Prochlorococcus marinus XMU1406: one gene and its partner. The protein of the gene in region 2 interacts with the protein of the main gene of each other region in a pairwise test. Links are inferred from orthologs where the notes say so. Each region holds a gene or a part of one and is shown on either strand. Other genes may lie near its edges. The genes, in order: ftsZ and HA149_RS02070.

Region 1 (15,828 bases), on a different replicon or contig from region 2:
GCAATAATTGAGCCGGTAAATCTAGATGCGTTTAGTCTTGTTCTTATTGCTGTTTTTTCAGAAATTTCAGTAGATAGAGCCGCGAAAGGAAGATTAATACTTGTATAAGCAGTCATTACGATTATAGAAATTATGGCATAGTAAATAGTCTTGGTAAGCACGGAACCAGTGGGTGTCCACCATATCGCAGCTAAAGAGAAACCAAGAGGAACAGATGCTGCTACCATCCAAGGGATTCTAGGCCCCCATCTTGATTTAGTACGATCACTTAACCATCCAATTAACGGATCATTTACTGCATCCCATATCTTTATTAACATCAATAATGAACCTGCAATTATTACTGGTAAACCAGCAGAAATAAAGAATTTGAACAGAAAAAAACCAAATTGCGTAGCGACTAAACCTGTACCTGCATCTCCTAGCCCATAAGAGAACATTAATCTTGTTGTTGATTTAGTAATATTTTTTTTCGAGTGTGAATTTTCCAATCTTTTTACTTTGTTGATTGTTTGATAATGTATTATTGCAAAGGTAATTCTATTACTTAATGCGGGCGTGGTTTAGTGGTAAAACCTCAGCCTTCCAAGCTGAAGATGCGGGTTCGATTCCCGCCGCCCGCTTTTAGAGTAAATTATTTTTTGCACCAAATACTTCTTCTGAAATTATTAATAAAGAGCTTCTGCTCTTTATTGAAACAGATTTTTCATTAATAGTTAAGGGTTCAAAAATCTCAGACATGCTAGTATCAATAACTTTTAACCAATTATATTTACATTTCGGCAAAGGGAAATCGATTCTTTTTGAATATGCATTTAAACCTATCCAGACCAGCGGGTTAGTGATGCCTTTGTTAATGCTAAAGGCAACTGTGTGAGACCAACTACTCCAATCGGGGCTATCTAACTTTGTTCCATGCCAATGATATGTTGGCATATTTTCATTGGTTTGATTATTAGGGAAGAATGATGGATTAAAAATGTTTATAAGTTTTTTTCGGATTTTTATAACGTATTTAAAATATTCTAATAATTCCAAATCTTGTTGACCATGTTCCCAATTCATCCAACCCAATAAATTATTTTGGCACCAAGAATTATTGTTACCGCCTTGTGATCTTCCTATCTCATCACCCATAAGTATCATTGGAACACCTTTAGAGATAAGTAAACTAAGAATAAGATTTTTTTGTTGTCTTTTTCTTAAATCATTAATTAATAAGTTTGTAGTTGGTCCCTCTGTACCATGATTCCAAGAATTGTTATGGTTATCACCATCTCTGTTTTGTTCTCTATTGGCAAAATTATGTTTTCTATTGAAAGTTACTAAATCTTTTAGAGTGAATCCATCATGTGAAGTAATAAAGTTTATTGATTTTGGGAAAATATTATCTTCTTTATAAATAGATGGAGTACCTTTTATTTTATCGCTCATATTCCAAGCTGTATCTTTATCCCCCTTCCAAAATCTCCTCAAGTCATCTCTAAAATGACCATTCCAAGTGAAAGTATTCTTAGATGGGAAATCACCTAATTTATATAAACCACCACAATCCCATGGCTCACTTATGAACTTGATATCGATAAGTTCTGGTTCACATTCTATATCTTCAAAAATTGGAGGATTATCAAGCGGTGAAAGATTTTCTCCTCTTGATAGGGCAATTCCTAAATCAAATCTAAAACCATCAACTCCTAATTCACTCGCCCAACATTTTAATGATTCAATTATTAGTTTTCTAACTAATCCTCTGTTTGCTGCAATAGTATTACCACATCCGGAGACGTCCTGATAATTTTTATCTTTTCCAATAAAGTAATAAAGATTTTCATCTATACCTTTCCAGGATATTGCTGGTCCTTTTGAATCACCTTCGGAAGTGTGATTGTATACAACATCTAAGATGACTTCAATTTCTGATTTATGACATTCCTCTACAAATCTTCTAAATTCCTCTCTATTCTTTTCAGCTGATTCATTCGAAAGATATTCAAAATGTGGAGTAAACCAATTAATTGGACTATAACCCCAAAAATTTTTTAGACCATTTGGGGCATCATTAGGATCAAAACAAAAAATTGGAAGTAATTCAATTGTTGTTATACCCAGTTCTTTGAGATACGGAATTTTTTTTAAAAATTTCTTAAAACAACTTTCATCTTTATCAGTTGTTTCAGTGAAAGCTTTGATATGGAGTTCATAAATAATTGTTTCTTCCCAAGAATGTTTCGGTCTTGGATAATCCTTAAAATTAAATAATTTTCTATCGCAAACAACACTTTTAAGACAAGAATTAGTGTTTTCTTGCGTATTTAATGCATTTTCTCTTTTATAACTTTCCCATCCGGTAATACCCCTTGAACATGGATCAAGTAATACTTTTTTTTCATAGTTATTATTAATTTCATTATTTTTTTGTTTCACTCTAAAAGCATAAATACAACCTTCATATAGATTTTTTATTTCCGCATGCCAGTAAGGACCCTTATTATGAGTCTGATCTAATTTGAATATGCTTTTTGGGGAAATAGAGTCCTCTTTCTCAAACAGTAAGATTTCTACATATTCTGCATTTGTGGCTATTAAGGAAAAATTAACCCCTTGTGAAGTTAGAGAACTCCCTAAAGGAAATGGGTTACCTTTATTGAGATGAATCACTTTCTCTCTATCATTGATTAGTTAAATATTGAGGTAATTTATTTAAATTATTGATATTTGAATAATAGATGCAAAATTAAAAAAAAAACTCAAATTTAAGGCTTCACTAATCAACTTTATTAGATCTTGGAGAGTATTAATTTTCTAATTAATTACAATTTCTTCATCCATCTGCTCAGTGCATAAAACGATTTATAGAGAAAGTTTAATAATGAGAAAACCAGATTTTTCTTGATTTCAAAATACAAATTGTGTTTTTTCATGTGATGAGAAGGAAATATATCTGAAAATTAATAAAACATAATAAATAGCTCAAATTCTTAAATTCACCCCCCTTTGATATTTTCCCTCTTTGCTAAATGTAGTTAGATTTTTAATGCTAAATTCAGTGCTACCAATGCTTTTTGCTGTTCTATAAATGAAGAGGCTATTTTTTATAAATGAAAAAGCACGGCTATAAAAAATAAATAATTTTGCTAAAAATGTCCCTAAAATTTGTATAAAGCTTTGCGCCGCCGGCATTTTCGGTTGCCGTATTTGTATTTGCTCCATATGATATGAAAGTTCAAGGTTTAAAACTGATTTAAATCTTTTTTTTTAACCCTTAGCTTTAATTTAAATTTCAATGAACAAAGCTGATTTAGTAAATCTTGTTGCAGCTCGTACAGAGCTCACAAAAACGGATGTTTCTTTAGTTGTTGATGCAGCTATTGAAACTATTGTTGATTCAGTAGTGGAAGGCAAAAAAGTCTCTTTACTAGGATTTGGTTCTTTTGAACCAAGAGATCGTTCTGCAAGACAGGGATTAAACCCTAAGACAGGCGAAAAAATAGCAATACCCGCTAAAAGAGTTCCAACATTCTCTGCAGGTAAACTTTTTAAGGATAGAGTTCAAGGGTAATCTTTTAAATCTATTTCTCTCTTTAATAAAAAGGTGCTCTTTGTAGGGCATCTTTTTTTTATCGCAATAAAATGCAATTAGCTCAATGTCCAACACTCTTAACAAGGCATCCAAAATTTTAAAATTTTAAGAAGTAATGAAATGTTTAACTATTTTATTCTTGAAATTTTTGTTGTTATCTAATTTTGTTATGGCTGAAACAATACCAACAAAGTCTAAGATTTTAAAACAATCTAGTGATTGTTTTAAAGATTCTCGAACCCAATTATGTAAAGAATTAATTTCTGAAATAGAAAAATTTCAATTAGTAGTATTTGACCAAAATAGATTTAAATGTCAATCAAGTTTATTGGGGCTGCAAACGGAAATTATTGAAGCTTATTTTTTTAATAATTTCTCAAATGAGAGAATTTCATTAATGATCCCATATGTGATTAAAAATTGTTAATTATTAAAATTATTTATTTTTTTGGAATATTATAAATTTGTTATTTAATTTGTAATGGTAAAAGGTTTTTCTGATAATGAAGTTAAGAATAATACTCAAAATACTCAAATAAAAGAAAAAAAAGGCTTAGCTGGTTTTCTTAAAGGCAAGAAATTTACTTACACTTTGCCAGGTAAAAAACAAATTAATATTTTTGGATCAATAGTAATAGGCTTAAATATGATTTTAGTATTGCTGGTCATCCTGTATTTAAAGAATCAAGCATTCCATGACTTTGTATTTAATGTTGGTCGTTAGCTATATTTTTAGATCGAAAAATTTTATTAGATGATATATTTAAATTTTAGAATATCTTATGAAGGTAGTTAATTTAGTTTCTCAAGTATTTTTTTTGTTTATAACTGTTCTATTTTTGATATATTTTCTAACAGGTTATGACTCCGCTTTTGAGGCAGACCAAAATTGTCATTCATATCTTTCAAGTTACGATAACCCATCTGGAAATTATGGTTGTGATCATGATACTGAGACACATCAGTGGATACTTTACGAGTCCAATGAAAGTAAAGAACCAGCAAAAATTATTAAGAAATTTAGGTACAAGTTTTTATAAATCAATTTTCTTATAAAAAAACTTTGCAGATATAATAGAAATAATCGCTGTAACTGTGAAAGTAAGATATTGATATATGCTTCCTTCTAAGTAGATTTTATTTTTATATAGAGGAAAATCGACTAGAGATCCTATAGTGCCCCAAATAATTACCCATACAGATATGTATAAGAAAACTTTTATTGGATTAGATTTTTTTGCTTCCATTTTTAATTAATACCAAAAATTGAAGAAGTAACAGGTCTGCCGCTAAAAACTAACTCGGTTAATATGAGCATTAAGAATCCGATCATTGCTGCTCTACCATTTACAAGTTCAGCACTTCTATTAAATCCAAAAACATTCTTTACTTCATCTCCCTGATTGTCTACCCATTTTGAGTATTCATTATCAGTTGATGATGTATTAGTAAAATCATCATTTTGATTTTCTATTGGAGAGCCGTTTTCTTGCATAGACTTTTAATGATTATACTAGTAATTTTAAAACTATTTTATTATTTAATTAAAGTTGAAATTATAAAAAAAATTAAGACAAAAATTATTATCCATAAAAATTGTAATCTCAAAATTAATTGACAAATTAATTTAATTTTCTCTCCAGTGCAATTATCTCCATTCTCATTGATCATTGGCTTTTCAATAATCTCATTTTTATATTTACTTTTTCCACCCAATTTAATACCAGAAATATAAGCAAATATAGCTTCTGAAATCCCAGCATTAGGCGAATCATATTTTTTACCATCAAGATAGCTTTTTTTTATGATTGATCCATACTCATTAATTTTGGGACTAACTAAAGGTAATGTGATTAAAACTAATCTTGAAGGAACAAAAGTAAAAATATCTTCGACTTTTGCACTGAAAAAACCTAAATATCTAAAATAATCATATTTGTAACCTATCATTGAATCTAAAGTACTTATGGCTTTATAAGAAAAACCAAGTGATAAAGGACCTGGCAGAAAATTTGAAAATTTCATAAAAAAAATTCCAATAAAAATCCAAAATAATGGCCCAAATATTCCATCAACAGAATTTTCGGTAAGACTCTCTGTACTTGATCTCAAAAGATGTTCTAAAGAAGATGAACTTACATCCCTACTTACTATCCTTTGTACCTTCTCTTTGATTATTCTCTTATTTTGGTCATTAATTTCTTCGCGTTCTATTAGCTCTGCAATCTCTTTCACACTTGAAATAAGTCCCTTAGTTGCAATACAACTTGAAAGTCCAAAAAAAATTAGCAATCCACCAAAAAAATTATTTCTTGATTGCACATAACTGAGTTCTATCAATTTACCTAAACCAAAACTCATCCCAATGGTTGATATAGCTACGATTAAACCTCCCCAAAATAATATATTTTTATTTTCCCCAAAATTATTTATGAGGTAATCAGATATTTTTTTTATGTAAAAGCCAATTACTTGGACTGGGTGGATTAAGAATCTTGGATCGCCGATCAATAAATCAAAACCAATCGATCCGAGGAATATTAAAAATAAATTTATTTCAGCCAACTGAACATCGAGCGCAGACCTTTACCTACTTTCTCAATTTCATGTTTTGAGTTCTCTTCTCTTAATTTTGTCATTAAGGGCTTGTTTTTATCGCATTCTTCCACAAAATTCTTAGCGAAAGTTCCATCTTGAATATCTTTTAGAATTTTCTGCATTTCTCTCTTTGTATCACTATTGATAAGTCTTTTACCACTTACATAATCTCCATATTCTGCAGTATTTGAAATTGAATCTCTCATTTGAGATAAACCTCCCTTCACCATTAAATCAACAATAAGTTTGACTTCATGTAAGCATTCGAAGTAAGCAAGTTCGGGCTGATAGCCTGCCTCTACAAGAGTTTCGAAGCCTGATTTGACGAGTTCTGATAATCCTCCGCACAAAACCGCTTGTTCTCCAAACAAATCAGTTTCTGTTTCTTCTTTGAAGTTTGTTTCAAGAATCCCAGCTCTTGTTCCGCCAATCCCTTTAGCGTAAGCCATCGCCAATGATCTTGCATTTCCGGAAGAATCCTGATCTACAGCAAACAATGCTGGAACTCCTTGACCATTCTGATATTCCCAACGAACAGTGTGTCCAGGTCCTTTTGGGGCAATCATTACAACATCCACAAAACTAGGAGGTTTGATAAGTCCGAATCTTATATTGAAGCCATGAGCAAAACTTAATATCTTTCCTTCTTTTAAGTTTGGTTCTATTTCTTTAAGGTAAACATCTTTCTGAAACTCATCTGGGAGGAGAATCATAATCCAGTCTGCTTTTTCGCAAGCTTCAGAAACGCTAAATACTTGTAGACCATCGTTAATAGCTTTGCTTTCAGACTTACTTCCTTTATATAATCCAACAATTACATCCATTCCGCTATCTTTAAGGTTTAGGGCATGTGCATGTCCTTGTGAACCATATCCAATAATCGCTATTGTTTTATTATTTAAAAGACTTAGATCTGCATCTGTGTCGTAAAAGAGTTGGGTCATTAGTTGTAGCTTCTTTGCATTTGATAATTAATATTTTAGACATTAAAGGTGTAAATAAACCAAAAAATTATTAATTTAAAAATTAAAATTAAAATATTTATTTAGAAAATTTAAGACTGATTTGCTTCGCTTGGATGTGAAATTACTCTATCAATTAAGCCATAGTTTTTTGCTTCTTCCGCACTTAGGAAATAATCTCTATCAGTATCCTTTTCAATTTTCTCAAATGATTGGCCTGTCATATCTGCCATAGACATATTTAACATATCTTTAATTCTTAAAATTTCCTTAGCTTCTATTTCAATATCACTTGCTTGACGTTGAGATGTCCCTCCTAAGGGTTGATGAATCATTATTCTGCTGTGAGGCAAAGCAACTCTTTTCCCTTTTGTGCCAGCGGCCAATAGGAACGCTCCCATGGAGGCTGCGAGGCCTACGCATATGGTTACTACATCACTTTTTACATATTTAATAGTGTCATATATAGCCAAGCCAGCAGTTACTGATCCTCCTGGGCTATTTATATACAGATAGATAGGTTTGGAATTATCATCAGAATCTAAATAAAGCATTTGTGCAACAAGGCTATTAGCAATACCATCATTTACTTCTTGTCCAAGAAAAAGAATTCTTTCAACACCTAGTCTTGTATAAATATCAACCCATCTTTCGTATTGACTTCCTGGAAGTCTGTAAGGCACGCTTGGAGTTCCTATTGGCATGATTTTAAAATAGTTTTGTGAGTGTTAAATTTTATTTGGTAGATCTTTTTGACTTGTGAGTATTCTATCGATAACTCCATAATCTAGTGCTTCTTGGGGGTTGAGATAACTCATCCTGTCAGAGTCTTTTGAGAGTTCTTCAATAGTCTTTCCAGTATTACGAGATAAAATCTCCAGCATTGATTTTTTATTTTTCAAAACTTCCTCAGCTCTAATTTGGATATCCGTTGCTTGGCCTCTCGCTCCGCTTATAGGTTGATGCAAAACAATAGAGGCATGTGGAAGAGCGGCTCTTTGCCCCTTAGTGCCAGATGAAAGGATAACTGCAGCTGTCCCCATTGCTTGTCCGATACATATTGTGTGTACTGGAGGCTTAATGTAGCTTATTGTATCGCAGATAGCGAAAGCTTCTGTTTCAAAACCAACTGCGTCACCAGTGTACCAACTTGTTCCAGTTGAATTTATATAGAAATAGATTGGTTTTTCAGGATCCTCAAACTCTAGATAAAGAAGTTGAGCAATGATTAGCTCAGTAACATCCATTCCTAGTTGTCTTTTCGCATCATCATCTGAAAATAATGGTAAACCAAGATAAACAATTCGCTCTTTCAGTAAAAGAGAGGGAAGATCAGGGGGCGGGGTCCTCATCACGGTGTTTTCTCCGTAATAAGGAGCAGATACAGTCATTTGTATCACAAAATTAAGATTGAACTGATTCTAGCTAGATTTAGCCCTGTGTCGCTGGTGATTTAAAAGATTTGTTTGACTCAGGATCATTTATTAGTTTTCCAAAGACCATTCTTCCAGTGGGAGTTTGTAATGCTCCTGTGATAACAATATCTAATCTGCTTCCTACAAAATTCTTTGCCTCATCAATAACAACCATTGTGCCGTCATCTAAATATCCAATACCCTGCATTTTTTCTTTGCCTTCTCTAACGATTTTTATATTAAGTGATTCTCCTGGTTGTACTTCTGGCCTTAAGGCAATAACCAAATCACTCAAATTCATAACTTTTAATTCTTTAACTTCAGCAATCTGAGAAAGATTATAATCTGCCGTAATTAAAGTTCCTGTCATATCCTCAGTAATTTTCAAGAGTTTTTCATCTACCCCATTACCTTCATACTTTGTTGGGTTTATTACAAGTCTTCTCCCATATAGATCTCTTAATTCTTTTAATAACTTGAGACCTCTTCTTCCTTTCGACCTTTTTTCATTACTGCTTGAGTCAGCTAAAGTTTGTAATTCATCAATTACACTTTGAGCAACAATTAATTGCCCTTCCAATAAGCCGCAACTTAGTAGGCCATTGATTCTTCCATCAATAATTACGCTAGTATCTAGAATTTTTGGACTTGCAGCAGGGAGGATTCCTTCATTGACTAGATATGCATCAGTATTATTGGGATTGAATAATCTCAATAATGTCCTTCCATGGGTATCTGCCAACTTATAACCAAGAACACCAAAGAAAATGTTGCTTAATATCGCTGCTAAAGGTTTTGCGAAAAAAACCTCTCTAGGAAAGGGGATTAATAGTATTGGAGCAAGTAAAAGATTCGCAACAAGTAATCCTAAAATTAGACCGACGGACCTACTTATTAGTAAGTCCGTTGGCATTGTTCTTATTTGATCAAGAAAAGTTTTTCTAAGTTGAAGAAATACAAAACCAGCTGCTAATCCTACAAAAAAACCAATTATTGCTAAAACAATTCTAAAACCCTCTACATTAGATACCTGTTTGAGTACGTCTACTGGCAATAAATCAACACCAAGCCATCCTGAAGCAGCCCCAGACAAAACAAATAAAATTAATACTAAGATATCTGTCATATCTATAATCTACTAGGATTTATTAATTGAGTAAATAAGGATTTTATTTTTTTCAATCCTTAAAACTTTTTTGGAGTATAAAAATTAATTTAGATTATGAATAAGTTTCCAAGAAGTGCTTATGTACACATTCCTTTTTGCCACAGAAGGTGTTTTTATTGTGATTTTGCAGTTATTCCATTAGGAAACAAGGTTGAAACTTTAAAAGGTTACGGAAGCAAAACTGTTCAAGAGTATTTGCAATTTTTATATAAAGAAATATTATCAATTAAGCATAAATCACCTCTATCGACAATTTATGTAGGAGGTGGTACACCATCAATTTTAGATCCAACCCAAATCAAAGAATTAATTGATCTTTTTAAAGAAAATTATGGAATTGATTATGGTGCTGAAATCACTATGGAGGTTGATCCAGCTAGTTTTACTCAAGATGATCTTTTTGGATTCATAAATGCTGGGATAAATAGATTTAGTCTCGGAGTACAAAGTTTTAATAATCAGATACTTCAAAAGTCGGGAAGGCGTCACTTGAAAGAAGATGCAGAAAAATCTTGTTTATGGTTGAAGAGAGAATATGATTCTGGGTTAATAAAAAGCTGGAGTTTAGATTTAATTCAAAACTTGCCACTTTGTGGATTTAAAGAATGGCAAGATGACTTAAAAAAAGCAATAACATTTTCACCACCGCATCTATCTATTTACGATTTAAATATTGAAAATGGCACTGTTTTTAAAAAATTAGTTAATTTAGGAAAATTAAAACTCCCAAGTGATGAAGAAGCTTTTAAAAATAGTGAATCAACCCATTTAATCATGAAAAACGCAGGGTATTCAAGATATGAAATCTCAAACTATTGCCTTCCGCGACATCAATCGAGACATAATAGAGTTTATTGGAGTGGTTTAGGCTGGTGGAGTTTTGGTCAAGGTTCCACTAGTTCGCCATGGGGGGAAAAGTTAACTAGACCAAGAGTTAGTAGAGAATATAAAGAATGGGTAACTAGACAATACGAATTTAATTTAGATTCATCCTTGACTAATAAGGAGTTTGTCTATAAAGAACTTGATGAGAAAATAATGTTGGGATTAAGACTCAAAGAGGGTGTAGATATCAAAGAAGTTTTTAAAGAACAAAACTGGGAAAACAAAAAATTTGAAAGCAACTTTAGTAAATTGCTTGAAGAATGGCAAAGATTTCTTGAAAGTGGACTATTAGTAAGAAAGGGGAATAGATTCTTTTTAAGTGAGCCTAATGGAATGGAACTAAGCAATCAAGTTCTTGTTGCATTGTTTAAGTGGTGGGATGACATTAATTTAGATTAACAATGCCCATTTTGTCATGGCTAAAACTATTGCCATCACTTGTTTTATGGGAATTACAGATAATAAAATAAATTCCCTCAAAAACTTCTTTAACAAAAGGTGAAGCAAATTTCGGCAAAAAATTAATTCTAAGTTGATAAAAATTGGAGAGATTAAGCACTCGTTTTAATGGTTATGTTTTTGCATACTACATGGCATCCATTTATTTCCCATTTGATGAGCTCCTTCGCAACCAAATTTATAGGCTTCTTTTTCTGCCTGTTCTCTGGTATCAAATAACATTGGCATTTTCATTTCTTTTTCTGCTGGTTTATTTGAACATCCCAATGTAAGAATTATCATCGAAAGAAAAGGAATAAGAGAAATAGAGTTTTTCAAAATCAAATTATTAATCAAAGGAATATAGTCTTAAATATCTTTTGAAATTTGTAAAAAATAAATTTTGAAACAAAATCCATCGATTGACAGTAGATCTAAATTACAGGTTATAACGACTCTCTTTTTAAATGTCTATTAATACATTCCTTTTGCTTTTATTAGTTATTGCAAACTATACAAACTTATTTTTAAATATTAAAAATAGAAAAAAATGAAATGATTAAAAGATAATATATATCCTACTAAACCTATGGAAATACAATGTTCCTAAGGAATTAGACTTTATGACAAAATGGGGTTTATTAGTTAAGCCTTTCAGAGTCTACCCATTCTTTTAATTTATCCTTAAATAATTTCTTTCCTTGGATAATCGGTTGGCAAAATGGTGGTTGATCATCATTGAGGCCTAATAAATCTGCAGTAACTCTTACTTGGCCATCGCAATAATTACCTGCACCGATACCTATTATGGGAATTGTTAAAGAATTTTGTATTTCTTTAGCAAGCAAATCAGGAATATGTTCAAGAACTATTGAAAAACACCCTAATTCTTCAAGAATTGAAGCCTCTTTCTTAATTTTTTCTTGGCTTGCTAAGCTTTCTCCTTGTTTTTTTAATCCAATATTTAGATAGCTTTGTGGTGTAAGACCTATATGACCCATAACAGGGATTCCCATTCTTATTAATCTAGAAATAACTTTCTGTATTTCTGGTTCAGCTCCTTCTATTTTTACAGCTTTTGCATAAGTGCTTTGTATGATTTTCCCTGCATACTCAACAGCTTTATCCTCACCACATTGGTAAGTCAGAAAAGGCATATCTGAAACGACTAAAGGTTGTTCCTCAATTTTCTTCTTAAATCCTCTTGAAACAGCATTCGTGTGGTAAATTATGTTTTCTAAAGTTAATGGCAATGTCGATTTATATCCTAAGCAGACCATTGCTAATGAATCTCCTACTAGTACGAGATCAACATTTGCTTGTTCTGCGATAGATCCTGATATGGAGTCCCATGCAGTTAGTGCAATGATTTTGCGAGATTTTTTTTTATAATTAACTAGGTCTGAAGGTAACATAATAAATTTATGTATCTTTTTTAATCAAGAATTGCTAATATGTTTTTGACTCGGCCTTTCGCGGTTTTAACGCCTAAACCTGGTCAGGACCGGAAGGTAGCAGCCACAAGGGATGCTTGAGGCAGGCGAGATAACCGAGTCACTCTATTTTACCTTTTAACCTATATCTTTTTTATTCTGCCTTAATCTCAAGAACTCAGGAATACTGGCTCCCGATTCTTTATTGTCTGAAAAATTATATAAGGGTTGATTAGATAATCTATTTTTTATTCTTTGCTGATTTAATGGTTGGGATGTTTCAAATCCTGTAGCAATTACAGTAACTTGAATCTCCCCTTCCATTGCCTCATCAACCACTGCACCAACAATAATATTTGCTTCTTGATCAACAACATCATAAATAATTTCAGATGCGGAGGTCATATCTTCTAAAGTCATGTCTTTGCCACCGGTAATATTTATAACACAGCCTTTAGCTCCATCAATTCTAGCTGCTTCTAGTAAAGGACTATTCATTGCTGCCTGTGCTGCTTCTAAAGCTCTCGACCTTCCTGAACCAATGCCTATTCCGAGAAGAGCAGTGCCTGCTTCCGTCATGACTGATCTTACATCTGCGAAATCAACATTAACTAATCCTGGGCAAGTAATTATGTCACTGATACCTTTGACGCCCATTCTTAAAACATCATCAGCATTCCTAAATGCTTCTTGAAGGGGAGCGCCAGCAATAACGTCTTTTAATCGGTCATTTGGAATAACTATAAGAGTATCAACATTTTCCGCTAGTCTTGCAATTCCTTCTTCTGCTTGACGCATTCTTCTTTTCCCTTCAAAAGAAAAAGGTTTGGTTACTATCCCTACTGTTAAAGCACCACTTTGTTTAGCTACTTCTGCAACTACCGGAGCTGCTCCCGTACCGGTTCCTCCACCCATTCCAGCGGCTATAAAAACTAGATCGGATCCCTCTAAAGCTTGTTGAAGCTCTTCTTTAGATTCTTCTGCAGCTTTTTGCCCAATACTTGGATTCCCCCCTGCACCTAAACCTCTAGTAAGATTTTGTCCAAGTTGGACCCTACGCTCTGCAGAAGACTGTAATAGGGCTTGTGCGTCGGTATTGAGGACTCGAAATGAAACTCCTTCTAAGTCACTATTTATCATTCTATTGACTGCATTACTGCCACCACCACCTACACCAATAACTTCTATTTTGGCGTTTTGGCTTGGAAGGATTTCTTTCGATTGATCAAAGTTTGGATTGTTACCGAAGCTCATCTCTTAATAGGAATCTAATACTAGTATTGGCTGCATTATGAACTTACTGAGCTCATCTGTAGGAATTTGTTGACGAAAATCCTAAAAATATTTATTTATTAAATATTTTGTTTTGAATGCAAAACCCATATCAACACTACAATAATTAAAAAAAATTCTTCAAAATTCTTTTTCAAATATTAGGGTTTGAACACTTTTATTTTTGGTTTATTTGGATTAGTCAAGTCAATATTATCAATTTTATTTGAAAAGCTATTTTTCTTAAATTCATTTTTTAGGTTATTCATTATTTGCAATTGATAGTTAATTAAATTTGGTTTAGATCCTAAAAATATTGTTTTTAAATGTTTTTCCTCAACAGTTAGAAATCCATCGGCAGAAAAAGTTATTTTAACAATCTCAAATTCATAATCCTCAAGAGCAATGAAAATTTCAGATAATATTTTTTTAAATTCTTCTTTCCATCCAAAAACTTGTATGGTTAATTTTTTCAAATTGTTTTCTTCCACATTTTGTTTATTTATAAAAATTCCATCTTTATCAATGAAGCCTAATATTTTTTCATCGTTAAATATTCTTTCGCCGTAAGCTATTGGAGTTGTTGTATTGATAATAACTTTCAAACCAAAAGGAAATAATTCTCTGTTTAGCGAAACATTCTTGAGAGATAAATTTTGTTTTAATTCTTTTTCTAATAAATTAGTTTTAATAAAAATTAATCGGATGGGTAATTCTAAAGATGAATTATTTACTAAATCATTCTGCGAAAATAATTGACTGCCATAAATCCTAATATCTTGAATATCAACTTTTTTAAGAGTTTTTATGCTTAATAAGGTTGTTAAAAATAAAAATGAAATTAGAAAAAAAAAGCTTCTATTTTTGACTGGTTTTTTGTTTTTCACAAATCACATCGAGCTTTTTCCATCAATTGGTCCATCCATTTTCTCGCCTGCTCTGCATCTGAAAATGGTACATCCATCTCTTTCCCATCGCCTACTAATCTTAACCTGCACTTGCCTTGAGATTCAATTGTTAGAGGAGCTTCTCCTGAAGTTAGTGCCATTAATTCAACTAACTCTAGTTTCTTGATTGTAAAACTATCTTTTTCTTCAAATTTACCAGCTTCAAATGCGCTCCACTTTAATTCCCCATCTTTTAAAGACGCTGCGCCTGAACTATCTAACTTGCACAGTTCAGAATCACTCGCCCAGCTTCTGAAAAGATTTTGCCTTCTTCTTTCTAACCATCCAAGTGCAGTTAATAAAATGAAGATTAAAAGTAATGGTAACCAAAGAAGTCCATGCAACATTTGAGTTAAATTACAAATCTAAAGATATATCTACCAGTTTAGCCACAAGTTGTTCAATTTTTAAACCTGAAGCTTTCCAAAGCATTGGAAACATACTCTGTCTTGTAAATCCGGGAATTGTATTTATTTCATTTAAAAAAATTTTATTAGTAGATTTTTCTAAAAAGAAATCTACTCTTGCAAAACCGAAAATATTTAGTGCTCTACAACTTTTAATAGCAATTTCTTTAATTTCTTTTGTGATCTTAGAATCTATTTCGGCTGGGATAATTATTTTATTATTTGAGTAATATTTTGAATCGTAATCATACCATTCACTTTCGTAATTTACTTCGCCTATCTCAGAGCTTAAAAGTTTTGAATTTCCAATTATTCCGCATTCAATCTCCCTTACCTCTAAACCTTCCTCAATTAAGATTCTTGGATCTATTTCCCAAGCTTTTTCTAATGCTTGTAATATTTCTGATTCATCTTTGACTTTTGAGATGCCAAGAGATGATCCAGAGTTAGAAGGTTTAACAAAAACAGGAAAATTTAATTTTTTTAAAATTTCACTTATTAAATTATTTTTTACTTCTTTATCTTTGAAATCTTCATTTTGAAAAACTAGATAATTAACTTGTGGAAGTTTAAGATTTGAGAAAATTGTTTTCATCAATATTTTATCCATTCCAAGTGCAGATCCTATAATTCCACATCCGACTAAAGGTTTCTTTGTGAATCTCAGTAAGCCATGAATTGAACCGTCTTCGCCATTAAATCCATGTAAAAGAGGAAACCAAA
Region 2 (15,776 bases):
AATGCTAGAGGCTGACCAGATGATCCTCTAACATTTAATTCTCTTCTCCTACAAGTTAATACTGGACTAGTTTCTGTGAGTCCATATCCCACCAAAACATCTACACCTAAAGATTCAAAAAAAAGATCCACATGTTCTGGCAATGCACCTCCGCCGTTAATGGGAAATTTCAGTTTTTCTCCGCATAGTTGTCTAAGAATATTCGGCCATAAAAAAATAGTAGACAATTTATGTAAAGGATATCGGCAAATAATAGAACCCAGTAAGGGGATTTTTGATTTAAAGGTTATTTGATTGATATCTAAATTTCTTATCTTTCTAAGACCTCTTTTGAAAACTGAACTATTACTTATCAAAAACTTAATAAGTTTTTGCTTTTTGGAAGGCATTTTTTTCAAAGCCTTAAAAAAACCATCATGTATTGCCTCCCATAGTCTTGGTACAGTAGCCATGACAACAGGTTTTATTTGTGTAATATCATCTTTCAAGAATTTAGGAATTGTATAGTATTGAGAACAACCACATGAAAAAAAGAAGTATTCAGCACTCCTCTCATAAGAATGCCAGATAGGCAAAACGCTTAATACAGAGGTCCCAGGTTTTGGATCAGCGATATAGGCTAAATTGATTATTTGATGTAAAAAATTTGCATGAGTCAAGGGGACGCCTTTAGGTTTTCCTGTTGTCCCAGAAGTGTAAAGAATAGTAGCAACATCATCAATTTTTGGATTAAATGTTGCAATATTAGTTTGTGAATTTTCTTTTTCTGAATCTGATGCTCTTATAAATTGATTCCAACTTATTAAACTTTCAAATTGTTCATCTTCTAAATTAATTATAAATTTCAGTCTTTTTTTTAATTCTTCTTTGTTGTTTAACTTTAGCCAAATCTCCTTAGATTGAACTATTAGGCCTACTGAATCAGAATGCTCAATAATATAGTCTAATTCTACTGAAGGAGAATTAATACCTCTCACTGCATTTATAGCTCCTAAACGCATTAAGCCTTGATCAACTACTAACCATCTTGGAGAATTTTCAGATATTACAGTAACTACATCCCCCTTTACTAAACCATAATTTTTAAAAGAAAAAGAGACTTTTGTTATTAAATCAGCCAGGTCAGAATAAGAAAATTTTTCTTTTTCTTTACCTCTCAAATCGCAAACAGCTAAAGTATCACCACATTTAAATTTTAATTTCTCCCAAATTTGATCTATATGATGAAGGTTCTTAATAAAATCTCTATTTTTAGCAAATTTATCTTTTTTAGAAAGAGGTTTGGCTGAAGGCCAGTATGCTAAATCACGCATATTAAATTGATTTTTAAATTTTAATTTCTATTTTGATACAAAATCAAAATTAAATTCTTCCTGAATGATTTTTTTAACAATTCTCTTGACTTCTTGAATATTTAAATTTTTGTTGTAATCAATCATATTTGCCATAAGACAATTTTCTATTCCGCAAGGAACAATTTTATTAAAATTTTCTAATTCGCAGTCAATATTGATTGAAAATCCATTTATTGTAACCCATCTTTTACAACCAATTCCAATTGAAGCAATTTTCTTATTTCCTATCCAAACTCCAGTGAGCCCCTCTCTTGAATGACAATCTATATTAAAAGTTCCAATAATTTTTATAATAATTTCTTCAATTTTTCTTAAATACCAATTTAAATCTTTATTAAAATTTTTCAAATCTAACACCAAGTAAGTTACTAATTGTCCTGGCATATGACAAGTAACCTCACCACCTCTATCAATCTTAAAAACATCATAATTATCATCATTGAAAGAAAATAATAAATTATCGTAATTAGATCCTCTACCCAAGGTATAACAGAGTTGATGCTCACCTATCCAAATAAAATCAGGGTTAGAGTTATCTAAAATCAATGCCTCCTGATATTCTTTTTGTAATTTATAAACATCATTGAAAAAAGAAATATTATCAGGTTGTTTAATTATTGCTGTTCTATTAACCATATTTAAGTAGATTTAGAAAGTAAGTAAATATTTTTAGATTTTTTATGAAAATTTTAATCCATGGGAAAAATCTTGAGCTCACTGGAGCATTAAAAGAATATACTGAGGCAAAGATAGAAAAAGCAACACATCACTATAAGGATATCGTTAAAGAAGCCGACATACACCTTTCAATAGAAAAAAATCCAAGAGTCTCCTTCCAGACTGCAGAAGTTACTATTTTTGCAAATGGTACTGTAATTAGAGCCGAAGAGAAAACTGAAAATCTATACTCAAGCATTGATTTAGTTTCTAATAAACTTTGTAGAAAATTACGTAAATACAAAGAAAGAAACAATAAAACAATCCATAATAATCAATTTAAAAATAAAGAGTCTTTCCCAATTGAAAATAAAAAATCAAGATTTTTAGATGAAGCTCTACTTAAAGAAGGAATAGAAGCAAGTCTTCCTGAGCCATCTATAAAAAATAAATACTTTGAAATGAATCCAATTTCATCAGAAGAAGCAAGAAAACAATTAGATCTAATTGATCATGATTTTTATGTTTTTCGAAATAAAAAAAATAATGAACTTCAAGTTATATACAAGAGGAATCATGGAGGTTATGGACTGATTCAATCCAAATAACTTTTAAATGCCCAATATTGAATATGAATTAAACGAAAAAATTCATGCAATTATTATTAACCCGTATTTAACTTGGGAAGATTTCTGTGCGAATTGCGATTTAATAAAAAAATATAATATTAAGAATATTTCTACTTCACTTAATTATTTAGATGATTTTAAAAACCGTTTGAGCAATTACAATGCAAACATAAACACACTCATTTCTTACCCTCTAGCAGATTTACCAGTTACATTTATTGAAGAATTAGTTAATTTTGCAAAAGATAAAGGTGCAAACGGAATTGAATATATCCCAAACTTTATCAATTTATCCAAAAGAAACTTAGAAACTTTCGCTGCTGAAATTGAGCAAGTGAAGTTATCTGGATTACCAGTTTCAATAATCATAAATAAATCAAAACTACAAAAAGAAGTTTTGTACAATGCGATAGAAATATCTTTGGAATTAGGAATAAAAAATTTTCAATTCGGGGACGGGTTTGGACCCCCTATTACATTAAATGACATAGCGGAAATATTAAAAATAACGGGCTCCCAAAATCACATCAAAGTTGTAGGTGGTATAAAAAAACTGACACAAGTTATTGATTTGCTTGATAATGGAATTAGTTGCGTAGGGACTTCTAATTTTTGTGAGATTTTTCAAGAAGTCAAGGTTATTTAAATGTCTGGTTCTGGTGAGTGCAGACTAGAAGGTCTCTGCATTAAAGCTTCTCCATTAGGCGAGAATGATAGATTAATAACTATTCTTACTGATGAGCAAGGTATTGTTCGATTAGCGGTACCTGGTGCTAGACGTCCTAAAAGTAGTCTTGCCGCAGCTACTCCATTAACATATTTAAGTCTGCAGATTTTTGGGAAAAGAAATCTTAAATCTGTACGTCAAATTAAAATATTAAAAAGCTATTCTGGTCTAGGGAAAAATATTGAATGTCTTGCAGCCGCGCAAGCAATAACTGAATTAACTTTTTTATTAGTAGGTAATAATGACAAGCAACAAAACTATTTATCTTGTGTTCTTGCACATCTAGATAGGATTTATTTGTATGAAGAATCCAAAGAAGAGGATATTAAAATTCTCTCAATGAGTATTCAATCTTTAATCCATCTATTAGCCATCGGAGGTATAAATTTACCAATTCATCATTGTTGTAAAACTGGAGAACCTATTATTCCGCCTTTAGGGAATTGGGAATGGAGTTGTTATTATTTACCAATTGAAGGGTTTTCATCCGTGGAAGATCCTCAAAGTAATCTAAAAATAAATGCATCCGAAGTTGCTCTATTACAGAGACTCCTTTTCCCCGAATTACCAATAAAATCTAATGGAGAGTTATTGGGACCTAAAAAAGTCTGGCTTAAAATATTATTTATTATTGAAACTTGGATCTCTACTCAACTAGAGAAAGATTTATCTTCACTAAAAATGTTGAGAGAAATATATAGTTAACATTTTCATAAACTATGAATAAATTTAAAAATTATGATCTTGGGTGCTCTGACTGTTAATTTAATAAATAGTTCATTCAATAAATGTGGTTCATGTTGCCTGGTTGGGTAAGAAATCTCCTTTTTGTGGAAATGTAACTTATGGTAATTCAACTACTGAGAAATTAAAGACCAGAGGCCATAAAATTAGTTTCATTCATTTCGACAATCCTTCTAGTTCAAATTCATCAAAGCCATTATTTCTGGCAAATGATCCTGATGTAAGTCTTCCATATTTAATTAAGTCCCAAGTTTATACAATCCCCTCACCAAGAGCAGAAAAAGAGCTAAGGCTATCATTGGAAAGATTAAAGCCTGACTTAGTACATGCAAGCTTAACTTTATCTCCTTTAGACTTTAGACTTCCAGAGATTTGTGATGAAATTAATCTTCCACTAATAGGAACGTTTCACCCACCATTTGATGCAAAAAATAGAAATTTAACTGCTAGTACTCAACAATTAACATACCAACTTTATGCTCCCTCTTTATCAAAGTTCCATAAAATAATCATTTTTTCCGAACTTCAAAAAAATGTTCTTTATAAATTAGGAGTACCTAAAGAAAAACAAATAATTATCCCAAACGGGGTTGATGAGAATATTTGGAAACCTTTTTGCGAAAAAAATAAAAAATATGCTCAGGTAAAAAACAAACTTGGAAATGAAAGAATCTTTTTATATATGGGTAGGATTGCCAATGAGAAAAATATCGAGGCACTTTTACGTTCTTGGCGCCAAACAAAAACTCAAAATTGTAAATTAGTTATTGTCGGAGATGGACCACTGAAGCCAACACTTGAAAATAGTTTTTCTAACCTTGCAAATGAGAAATTAATTTGGTGGGGTCCCGAATTAGATTTAGAAACTAGGGTAGCAATAATGCAAATAGCAGAAGTATTTTTCTTACCAAGCTTAGTAGAAGGTTTATCATTATCACTATTAGAGGCAATGTCTGCTGGTACTGCTTGTGTAGCTACAGATGCAGGAGCTGATGGAGAAGTTTTAGATAACGGCGTAGGAATAGTAATTTCAACTGATAATGTAGCTGCACAATTAAAAACTATAATCCCAATTCTTGTAGAACACCCTTCATTTACAAAAGATCTTGGAGAAAAAGCTAGAGAACGTATACTTGAGAGATACACAATTAATAAAAATATAAATTCACTCGAAAAAGTTTATATGAACTTAAAAGATAATTTTAAAAACTAACGAAACTCTTTACTTCGATTACTAGCTGAAACTATTGATTCAATTAATGCTGACCTTACACTTTTTTTTTCTAAAACTCTTAAAGCAGAAATAGTTGTTCCACCTGGAGAGGTTACTAAATTTTTAAGCTCAGAAGTCGTAAGTTTATTTTCCTTTATTAGACAAATAGTCCCTAGTATCATTTCCATAACAAGTTCCTCTGAAATTATTTTTGGCAATCCCCCGCTTAATCCTCCATCACTTAATGCTTCTATAATTAAAGCAATAATTGCAGGACCTGATGAAGTTAAAGCTAAAAAAATATCAAGGTAATTTTCAGTAAATTCATAAATTTTACTTGTATTTACAAATAATTTTTTTGTAAATTTTTTCTGATTTTCCGTAATTTCTTCTCCCCAAGAAATCCCAGTTAAACCTTTTCCAATAGTTATTGGAATATTTGTAACCACCCTCACACATTTATGATTAGGGAACTTTTGAGTAAGTCTATTTATTGAAACTCCTGCAAGAATTGAAATTATTAAATTTTCCTTGTTTTTTATATGATGGGCCTCGCTTATATCATTAAATTGTTGGGGTTTTATGGAAAGAAGTTTATATTGACAATCCCAAATTATTTTTGACTCTTTAGAACCTGATCTATAAACATTTATATTATGCTTATAATTTTTTTTTATATTTTCTAAACTTTTTTCTGAATTGACAACACAGAAAACATTCTCTGGCTGAATTAATTTTTTATCTAATAGAGGGGTAACTATAGCACTTGCAATATTTCCAAAACCAATAATCGCAATTTTATCTGTCACAGATTAATCATGAATAAGCACTTAATTTAGAATTACCCCACGCTGGTTCAGGAGTAGTATTTTTGCCCAAACTATATTGTGGTGTGTTTTCTGTAGGCAAAGAAGAAGGAGAAGCTTCTTCTGGTGATGAACTAGTTACATTTACACAACTTGGAGCAAAAAGAAAAATACTTTCACCGACTCTTTCTTGATGTCCATCAATTGCATATGTGCCCCCAGCAATAAAATCAACCGCTCTTTGAGCTTGATCAGGATCCATCATAGTTAAATTGAGAATTACGGTTTTTCTCTCTCTTAGTGCTTGTATAGCTTGAGGCATCTCATCAAAACTTCTTGGTTCCATTAAGCTTACTTCTGAGGATGAATTTGCGATCCCAGGCATACCCACTACTTTTGATGATCTGTTGTTATTCATAAAATCGAATGGATTTGAATTTGCAAGGGCATTTGCATTCTTTGGATTTTGTTTGAAATTATTAATATCATTTAATTCATCCTCTGAAGCATAATCCAACTCATCAAAATCATCATCGAGATACTCATCACCGGCAACAACTGCCTTTAATCTAGAAATAAGTGACACCTTTTAAATCCTCTTGAAATTGATTAATAAGGTTTAAGAACCTTAAGTGATAGATTCATTTTTTAAATGAATAAACTACCTATACTTAAATAACGTTAGTTGAACTTTACTGCAAGTTTATAGATAAGATTTTTATAAAAAAATAACTAATTAAGATCTACCTCCAAAAATCAATGATCCTAATCTTAACCAAGTTGATCCAGCATCAATAGCTTCCTCCCAATCACCTGACATCCCCATGGAACAATCTGGTAGTTGCAGTGAATCAGCGAGAGCACGACATTTTTTGAACAACCCTGAATTTTCTTTAGAGCTAAGTCCTTTAGGATTGATAGTCATCAAACCGGTTAATGAAATATTTTTCAACTCTTGAATTTCTCTCCATTTCAATATTAAAAATTCAGGATTAAATCCTCCTTTAGTAGGGTCATCACTGAACTTAACCTGCAACATTATTAATGGATTTTTCTTCTCTTCACGTGAAATATTAGCAATCTTTTGCAACTTTTCAAATGAATCTACTGAATGAATATATTTAAAATTTTGAACTATTTTTCTTATTTTATTACTTTGTATTCTTCCAATAAAGTGCCAATTTATTTGTTTAAGTTCTTTTAAGATTAATTGTTTTTCAAAAGCCTCTTGAACCTTACTTTCACCAAAATCGTTCTGACCTATATTTTGAATGGTCTTGATTTCTTGACTTTTAAATCCTTTACTTACTGCAAGAATATTTACATTTGATGGTATTTTATTTTTTATTTTTAAATAATTTGCAGGGTTCACCTTTTATAAGAAAGTTTGCGTAAATAAATTTTCCCATTTAGATAGTTCTTCAGATCCTTTTCTTCTAGTTTTTTGAAGGTTTAATTCGGCCTGATTTCGGGCATCTAAATAAGGTATAACTTCAAAAAAAACTTCTCTCTGTCGAACTTCTACCAAGAAAAACATTTTTTGAGCGTATAAAGTCGCATAAATATCCCTCCCATCATTCCCAGGAGAAACTTGGTATAACATACCAAATGTTGGATGGTTTAAATAACGCTCAGAACTCAAACCTAAAATATTGTGTTATTTATAATGCACCATACAGTTTTCTAAGAAAAATTGCTATGCAAATAAAACAAATCGATAATGTATTAACAATTACATTGAGAGATTTTGAAGGATAAAGAGTTCTAAATCTATTAGTTTTTATAATAATTTTTTTCTTTGAGAGTAATGATTCTGCTCCATGATCAATTCTCAGAAATATATTTTGAAATAACCTTTCCAATAAGATTAATAAAATATTAAAAGATTTCTTTAATCCTAAATTTCGAAAGTTTATTGATCTAACTGACACTGATTTAATGATATTTTGAAGTTCTTCCTGCACTAGAGGAATAAAACGTAATGCAATTAATAACTGAAAAAGCCACTTACTAGTAGGTAATCCAATCTTTCTTAATGGATACATAAACCAACTTAATCCCCATACAATGTCTTCCTGCAATGTGGTTAAAAGCATCAAATTCACACTATGAATAACGGTAAAGATCAAAGTGGAGGTTTTTATTCCTAGTTCAAAGGCTTTTCTTGATAAGTTATAGGGACCAAAATTAATAAACCATATCTTCTGCGAAGGAATTTGTAAAATATTCCATTCTTTTTGGCTTTCCAGTACTACTTGCAACTCATTGGGATTTCTTAAGTAGCCATCAAGAGATTGAATATCAGACGAGGCAAGTATTGATATACAGCCAATTAATAGTGATAAAAATGAAAGAAAAAATAATGATCGCCACCATACTCTAGATGGCAATAAACTTAAAAAAGTAATTAATAGTAAAAAACCAACTAAACTCAATCTCCATATTGGACCTGCCCAAATTGGAGTGATTAAAAATATCATTACGATAATTATTTTTAATCTACTATCTATAATTCTTAGCCAACTTCTATTACCATGAACGTATTGACCAACAGAAAATTTGGTTAGCAAATTCATTAATCTTTTTGAATTAACTCAATATTTTCTCTTTCGACTTCTTTATTTAAAGCTCTTTGCTGTTTTCCTCTCCAAAGTAAAATGAGGGGTGTGCCTTCAAAGCCTAAATTTACTCTAATTTGTTTTTCAATATATCTTCTATAAGTTATTCCAAATAATTTAGGGTCATTTACAAAAAGAGTAAAGGTGGGAGGTTTGTTCTTTACTTGAGTACCGTAATAAAGCCTACCTTGCTTGCCGCTTCTCTTCGTTGGAGGACTTTTCCAACTGAGTGATTCTTTAAGTACTTCATTAACTACAGATGTTGTAACTCTTCTTCTATGTTGATTTACAGCATTAAGAGCATGCTCAAAAATATTATCAACTCTTTGACCTGTTAATGCAGATATAAAAATCATTTTTGACCAGTGTAAAAAATAAAGTTTAGATCTAAGTTCTTTTTCTACTTGATAAATTGTTGAACTATTTTTTTCTACAAGATCCCATTTATTAACAACAATTATACAAGCTCTGCCTTGTTCTTCTATGCGCCCAGCCAGCTTCTGATCTTGATCAGTTACTCCATCTATAGCATCTATAACTAAAAGACAAACATCACTTCTATCTATAGATTTAAAAGCCCTATTAATACCAAAAAATTCAGTGCCATATTTAACATTTTTCTTTCTTCTAATCCCTGCAGTATCAATAATTTTCCAATGATTATTACCTTTTTTAATAAGCGTATCTATTGAATCAGTTGTCGTACCACTAATATCACTAACTATTGCTCTTTTTTCTCCACAGATTGAATTTAACAAACTAGATTTACCAACATTAGGTCTACCAATAATGGACATCATTATCTTTTCTTCATCATCCTGGATATTATTTTCAGGAAGTTCGCCAATAACGAGATCTAAAAGATCTCCAGTACCTGAACCATGAATAGCCGAAACAGGGTTAGGTTCGCCCAATCCTAATTTCCAGAACTCTGAAGCTAGGGATATTCCTAGAGTAGTCGATTCGCATTTATTAACAGCAACAATTGTTTTACAGCTTGAGTTTCTTAACCATTTTGCTATTGATAAATCACCATCAGTAACGCCTTGATTCCCATCTACCACCAGTAACGCGAGTGAAGCCTCTTCTAGAGCCAAGAAAACTTGGGTCCTTATCTCTGGGAGAAATTCACTATCATCGTCAAAAACTAAACCTCCAGTATCAACTATTTGAAATTCCTTACCTCCCCATGAAGCATTTTGATAAGTTCTATCTCTTGTAACACCAGGCTTATCAAATACTATTGCATCATTACTTTGGCAAAAACGATTAACTAAGGTAGATTTACCAACATTCGGCCTTCCGATAATTGCTATTGTAGGAAGAATCAATTCTTCTCTCCAAAGAAAGTACTATTCATTACAACTATACCTTTAATAGAATCATTTATCTTTTTGAAAAACCTTATTTAATTTCTGGATCGCCAAAATGTCCTTTAACTGGATTAACAGGTGGTGAACTAGGACTTGGCATTAATCCATTATCTTTTGAAAAACAATCATTTTCAATCGCCCAATAAATCAACCAGTTTACTACCGTTGCTCTTCTAGTTCTTCTTGGATAGAGTTCATTAATCTTATAACCTTTAAAATTAAGAAAATTTTTCAATCCCTGTTTATAGTCTTTTGGAATTGATCGAGTCAAATGTACTGAGGCTGGTCGCTCTGAAATAATTTGAGGAGCTTTTTCAAATTTTTCTGACCAATAAGAAGGAGTTAATGCGCTAAAGGTCCAATCATTTATAGATAGTTCTTTAGTATAAAAAAGTCTTTCCCAAACTAATTCACAAACAAATACATCACTAACCTTATCTTCGAGAACAAGAAATAATAGATCCTTACATATTGGCCATGTAAATTGATTTTCAACTAATTTTTCTTTTTTATACATTAATCAAACCTTATCAAAATCAAAGAAAAATAAGGCATAAATCCCTTTTTATATTGTGATGCATATTGAATAATTTGATCAGGCATCCCAACACTTAAAGCTATTAATGTTGTATTGATGATATCCTCTTTTTTTAAAATTTCCCTGACTAAATTCCATCTTTTGCCAACTTTCATAATGGCCAATACCGTTTTATTTGCCTTACTTTCCCTAATTAGGGTTGTTAATTCAGATTCTGAAGAAGAGCATTCTTTGATGATCAATGTCTCGCCTTTTTTTACTAAATCAAAATCATTCAAAGCTGCTGCTGCTGAAATAGAGGAAATACCAGGTATGGTTTTGGTAATAATTTCAGCATGATTATTTTTTATTAACCTCAAAATATTAGAAGAACTTGCAAATAGTGAAGTATCTCCAAGACAAAGTAAAACAACTGATTCGCCATTTTGTATAAATTTAACAATTTTTTCTACAGCATCAGACCATATTTCATCAGGATCAAAATCCTTCCTAGCCATTGGAAAGATGATAGGGATATTTTTTTTAAATTTGGTGTATTTCTTGACTATTTCCGCAGCGAAACTTTTTTTATTATCAGCTGATATTGGGAAAACTATAACTTTCGCTTTTTTTATTGCATCCACAGCAGCAATTGTTAAAAGCGATGGATCTCCAGGGCCTACACCAACTATGGTGAATGTTGGTAAATCAGTTTTATATCGATTAAGTAAACTTAAGAATTTGTTAATTATCATTTTTATTTTATTAACTTTAGCTATGTACCCTTGGCAATATAAAAGTTTCAGCTAGTATTGCTGACTCAATTTCAGACAATTCCTCTAACCTTTTGAAAGTTTGATTTTTAGAGAATTTAGTTTGCGCTAGTTTCCAGTAAACTCCAAAATGTCTTGCCTCACTCTCTAGCAGAGACTTATAAAGGGATTTAAACGATTTATCTTCAGAATTCAGCGCAAGCAAGCTTAATCTTTCATGACTTCTTGCTTCAATAAGTCCTGCTATTAAGAAACTATCAAGCATTCTATTGGGCTCCTCCTTTCTTATATTCTTGGCCAATTCAGCTCCATATGGAGGCGGTTTTAAGGACTCAAGAGAATGACCAAGATCCTTTAAAAAATAAAGTATTTTTTCAAAATGCTCTAATTCCTCTCTCGCTATTGGACTTAGAACTTCTGCCAGATTTGGTTCTGATGGATATCTAAACATCAATTGAATAGCTACTCCTGCTGCTTTTCTTTCACAATGAGCATGGTCAATAAGAATATCTATTGGATTAGATAATGCGAGTTTGATCCACTCATCTGAGGTCAATGACGATAAATATTTAATATGAGAAGTGGGCCTTGTAAAATCGACAAGCATTTAATCTTTAATACTCAAATATCCAATGATTCCTTCAAGAGCTAAGGAATAACTTGATATGCCGAATCCACTAATAATTCCTATAGCTTTATCTGTAAGAAAAGATTCTTTACGAAAATCTTCTCTACTGAAAATATTTGAAATATGTAACTCTACAAAAGGAATTTTTGATCCAATTAAAGCATCACGAATAGAAATCGAGGTATGAGTAAAAGCGCCTGCATTTATAAGAATACCTTGGATACTTTTTACAGACTCCTGAATTTTATCTACTATTTCTCCTTCGTGATTACTTTGAAAACATTCAAGATTAATACTTTTTTCTTGGGCAACTTTAGTTAAATCTTTTTCTATATCACTCAATGTTTTATTACCATATATTTCAGGTTCTCTAGTGCCCAAAAGATTTAGATTTGGTCCATTTATTAATAGTATATTCATCATCAATAAAGTCTTTTCAATTAAATGCTATCTAGAAAGAAACAAAAAAACCAAAACAATTTCACACAAAGTGACCATTAACTGATAAGTTCAAATAGTGGGGGTCGGTGCCCGAGTGGTTAAAGGGGGCGGACTGTAAATCCGCTGGCTCTGCCTACGTTGGTTCAAATCCAACCCGGCCCACTTTAAAATTGCCCTTGTAGCTCAGCGGTAGAGCACTCCCTTGGTAAGGGAGAGGTCTCGGGTTCAAGTCCCGACGAGGGCATGGCCAAAAGTATTGCAACGAGAAAAAAGGTAAGTAGTAAAAAAATATAAATATTGTTTCTTTGATTAGACAGGGGATCCTTGCAGAATTGATCAATATAAATGGGATCTCGTAGATCAGCATTTTATCCAAAATTTAGATATATTTGATAAAACTTTTATTCAGTAATGTCACTATCGTCATACCGTATGCACAGAATTTATCTTGCAGCGGCCATGAATTATGGTCTTGGTTCTAATGATCCTGAAGAGTTGGCCTACTACAATAAAATCAGAAAAGAGATGGATGATATGAAAAAAGAACCTTTTAAAAGAGGGATACCTCTTAATTGGGATAACCCCGAAGAAATATATAAATGAATCTAAATACTTTTTTATTAATTGATGGAAGTCTTATGCTTATTGGTCTGCCTTTACTGATGATTTTTAAAGGGAAAAAAACTAATCGAAATCACCCAAGATTTTAACCATATTCAAATTCAATTGTTGATCCTTTATCCGTATAAGGTAGTTCCTCAAACCGTACATATTTATTAGCCGGATAGCTTGCCTGACTAGTTAGAACATGATTGTAGTCGCCATGAGCAAATGTCTACCAAATCTACTCTAAAAGAAGATCATAAATCTGAGATTGAAGAAAGATCAGAAGAAGAACTTCTTGAGGAAGAAATCAGGAATCAGCAAACATTGGATAGCTTTGTTGAATCTGATAAGAACTGGAGCTGATTAAAACTTATTTATTAGGAGAAAGTTATGAACTTAAAAAGATCACCATTCTCAATCTTGAATAAAGAGAGTAGAGAAATTGACTATATCAAAGGAGTTTACAAGAGAAAAATTCAAACTGAAATTGAATCTTATAAAGATCCCGAAGATGAAGATAAGAGAGATACAATCCAAGCTCAAGATCTATTGATGCTTGATAAGATCTCAATTTAGTTATTCTTTTTTTTCTTCTTCTTATCCTTTTTTTTCTTCTTTACCTTTTCATAAACCTCATCCGCCTTCTGTTCAATATTATCCAGCTTATTTGAAAGTTCCTTTAAGGTTTCTGCTTTTCCTTCTTTAACTAAGGTATTTTTTAGCTCAACAATTTTAACAGGCTCTTCTTTAACTACAGTATCTTTTGTCTCTTCAGTTTTAATTCCAAACTTACCTTTTATAAAATTGGCTATAAAGATAAGAACAGGCACATGGGCTAGACCACCTATTAATATTCTTGTTTCTGAATAAGCCATTTAATAGTTAAAAGTTCTGAGATATTTAAGCATAAATTTAATTTTTAAATTCGTTTTATTAAGCCAATAAATATTCGTAATCATTTCTTGATTCATAGATCAAAAATCTTGCTATTAATTAAGCAGAGACTTTTTTATTAAATGCCATTAGACGTATTTCTAATGAACATGTGTGTTGTAGTTATAGCATTGCTTATCAGAAGAGAAATCAAACTTAAGAAGGCGAGATAAATTATGAAAACAAAAATTTTAAAAGAGCATTACATTCCAAATATCCATGCTATTACTATTTTACTAATACTTCTTCTATGTCTATGGTTACCTCTAGCACTCAGATTATTATTAATAATTTAGTCGAATTAATTAGTTAATACTTTTATCCTTAAACTCTTCTATATCCTAATTTTGTTTAAAAGATCTTATATGGAACTCCTGTTCCCTTCATGGCTTCAATAACTTTATCTCCCACAGTTCCGTAAAATTCAACAGATAAATCAGTTCCTATTTCAGCATGAGCCTCAAGATAAACACCTAATGCTGGATTAGCTAAATGAGCTAGTAAAGCATCATCATTTTTATAAACTTCTGACCATTCGCAACGAAGAGGATCATCAGAATCTTGATCAAAATTATGATGGAGCATTCCTGGTTCGTCAGCTTCAATAGCTTTATCTGTCATATCTGCAATTTCTAAGTATTCTGCAACCTTATCTTCCTTAATTTTTAAGTTTTGCAAGAAGCATAAATGTTGTATCTGATCCAAAACTAGACATAAAAAAAGACTCTTGCGAGCCTGAGTGATGGGGATTTCTATCATGACAAATTAATTAGAAACAAACAACTCCACCAATAGTAAATTTTTATTACTTACAAACACTATATATAGTGCTAGGATTTTAAAAAAGGCCGGGTGATGGGGATTATCCTGCTTTTTGACTGGGGCAAAGCTATCGCCCTTTTTTTTATGGGTATAACTTTCTAATAGCTTCTTGTTGTTCTTGTTTTTTTATTTCTTCAGCATCATAAACAGGACAATTATTCTGATTAAGTGATGAGAAAAAAGCACTTTTTTTAAAACGTTTGAATATAGGAGTCAATAGTAAAAGTTTCATTGCTTATATTTGCTAAATTGCTCAAACATACTTAAATACTGCAGAGGAAACACTCTGGTTAAATTTTCTATTCTCTCTTCATCCAATACAACACCCTCTGGTAATTTCTTAATTAACTTTGGAATAGCTTTTTTTGTTTCCTCTCTGCAGAAATTAATTCTATAAGTAGCTTCTTTTTTGATATTCGTTTTAATTAATCCATCTTTTTCAAGCATTGATTTTAAATCAAGATTATTTCCTTTCAAAAGAGCAATTAAAACAGTATCTGAAATTTTTAAAGCTTCCGCAGGTTCTTTATCTTTATTTATTCCAAATATCCAGGTACAGGCACCAACTCCTAATGCTCTTGCAATAGAATCATCATTTCCAATTTCATCACAAGGCAATCTAAAAGACTCTTCAATTTTTTTAGATCATATCCATTCTCACCTTCTGGAAAACCAGCTTGAGCAGAAAAAGGAAATTATAATATTGCAGGAAGAATTAAGCTTTTCACTTAAAAATAACTGTATATAACCGTTGAATCGTAAATATGACCTGCACTCTCAATTAATGGTTTCACTGCTGGATCTTCAAACATAGCTATTGATTTACCTTCTTCACCCTGCTCAATAAGAATTACACTTGTTGGATCATCTTTCTTTACACCTTTGTATAAGCAAATAATTCCGCGCTCTTTATTCATTTGTATATTTTCTTCGC

Evidence for each region.
Region 1: the proteins of HA149_RS02070 (region 2) and ftsZ interact in binary tests that used the Bacillus subtilis proteins (3 or more experiments, as listed by UniProt). The link is inferred for Prochlorococcus marinus XMU1406 from one-to-one orthologs.

The regions. Positions count from the first base shown.
Region 1 is NZ_JAAORG010000003.1:190,521-206,348, reverse strand. The notes cover bases 11,676-14,611. They hold ftsZ (cell division protein FtsZ), read right to left. Parts: upstream 13,734-14,611; coding sequence 12,618-13,733; downstream 11,676-12,617. Other genes in these bases: HA149_RS07335 (cell division protein FtsQ/DivIB), read right to left, coding at 13,913-14,611; panB (3-methyl-2-oxobutanoate hydroxymethyltransferase), read right to left, coding at 11,688-12,461. Outside these bases: HA149_RS07435 (MFS transporter), read right to left, coding at 1-440; HA149_RS07425 (glycogen debranching protein), read right to left, coding at 625-2,658; HA149_RS07420 (hypothetical protein), read right to left, coding at 2,971-3,210; HA149_RS07415 (HU family DNA-binding protein), read left to right, coding at 3,284-3,559; HA149_RS07410 (hypothetical protein), read left to right, coding at 3,750-4,007; HA149_RS07405 (hypothetical protein), read left to right, coding at 4,062-4,304; HA149_RS07400 (hypothetical protein), read left to right, coding at 4,363-4,620; HA149_RS07395 (hypothetical protein), read right to left, coding at 4,615-4,827; HA149_RS07390 (chlorophyll a/b-binding protein), read right to left, coding at 4,830-5,075; adenosylcobinamide-phosphate synthase CbiB, read right to left, coding at 5,117-6,145; ilvC (ketol-acid reductoisomerase), read right to left, coding at 6,133-7,122; HA149_RS07375 (ATP-dependent Clp protease proteolytic subunit), read right to left, coding at 7,233-7,844; HA149_RS07370 (ATP-dependent Clp protease proteolytic subunit), read right to left, coding at 7,869-8,531; HA149_RS07365 (PIN/TRAM domain-containing protein), read right to left, coding at 8,572-9,681; radical SAM family heme chaperone HemW, read left to right, coding at 9,778-11,007; HA149_RS07355 (DUF3721 domain-containing protein), read right to left, coding at 11,173-11,385; and 3 more genes. UniProt on the Bacillus subtilis protein: Essential cell division protein that forms a contractile ring structure (Z ring) at the future cell division site. The regulation of the ring assembly controls the timing and the location of cell division.
Region 2 is NZ_JAAORG010000001.1:348,631-364,406, reverse strand. Bases 4,930-7,813 are described here. They hold HA149_RS02070 (cell division protein SepF), read right to left. Parts: upstream 6,718-7,813; coding sequence 6,142-6,717; downstream 4,930-6,141. Other genes in these bases: HA149_RS02055 (energy-coupling factor transporter transmembrane component T family protein), read right to left, coding at 7,793-7,813; HA149_RS02060 (PII-interacting protein PipX family protein), read right to left, coding at 7,507-7,773; HA149_RS02065 (YggS family pyridoxal phosphate-dependent enzyme), read right to left, coding at 6,868-7,503; proC (pyrroline-5-carboxylate reductase), read right to left, coding at 5,322-6,134; HA149_RS02080 (glycosyltransferase family 4 protein), read left to right, coding at 4,930-5,325. Also shown: HA149_RS02105 (AMP-binding protein), read right to left, coding at 1-1,313; lipoyl(octanoyl) transferase LipB, read right to left, coding at 1,341-1,991; hpf (ribosome hibernation-promoting factor, HPF/YfiA family), read left to right, coding at 2,036-2,620; HA149_RS02090 (2-deoxyribose-5-phosphate aldolase), read left to right, coding at 2,628-3,287; DNA repair protein RecO, read left to right, coding at 3,288-4,073; more of HA149_RS02080, read left to right, coding at 4,159-4,929; more of HA149_RS02055, read right to left, coding at 7,814-8,707; ribosome biogenesis GTPase Der, read right to left, coding at 8,707-10,080; HA149_RS02045 (DUF1823 family protein), read right to left, coding at 10,154-10,639; cobI (precorrin-2 C(20)-methyltransferase), read right to left, coding at 10,639-11,394; HA149_RS02035 (tRNA-(ms[2]io[6]A)-hydroxylase), read right to left, coding at 11,411-12,019; aroQ (type II 3-dehydroquinate dehydratase), read right to left, coding at 12,020-12,460; HA149_RS02015 (hypothetical protein), read left to right, coding at 12,893-13,084; HA149_RS02010 (hypothetical protein), read left to right, coding at 13,313-13,450; HA149_RS02005 (hypothetical protein), read left to right, coding at 13,478-13,663; HA149_RS02000 (hypothetical protein), read right to left, coding at 13,660-13,962; and 4 more genes. UniProt on the Bacillus subtilis protein: Cell division protein that is part of the divisome complex and is recruited early to the Z-ring. Probably stimulates Z-ring formation, perhaps through the cross-linking of FtsZ protofilaments. Its function overlaps with FtsA.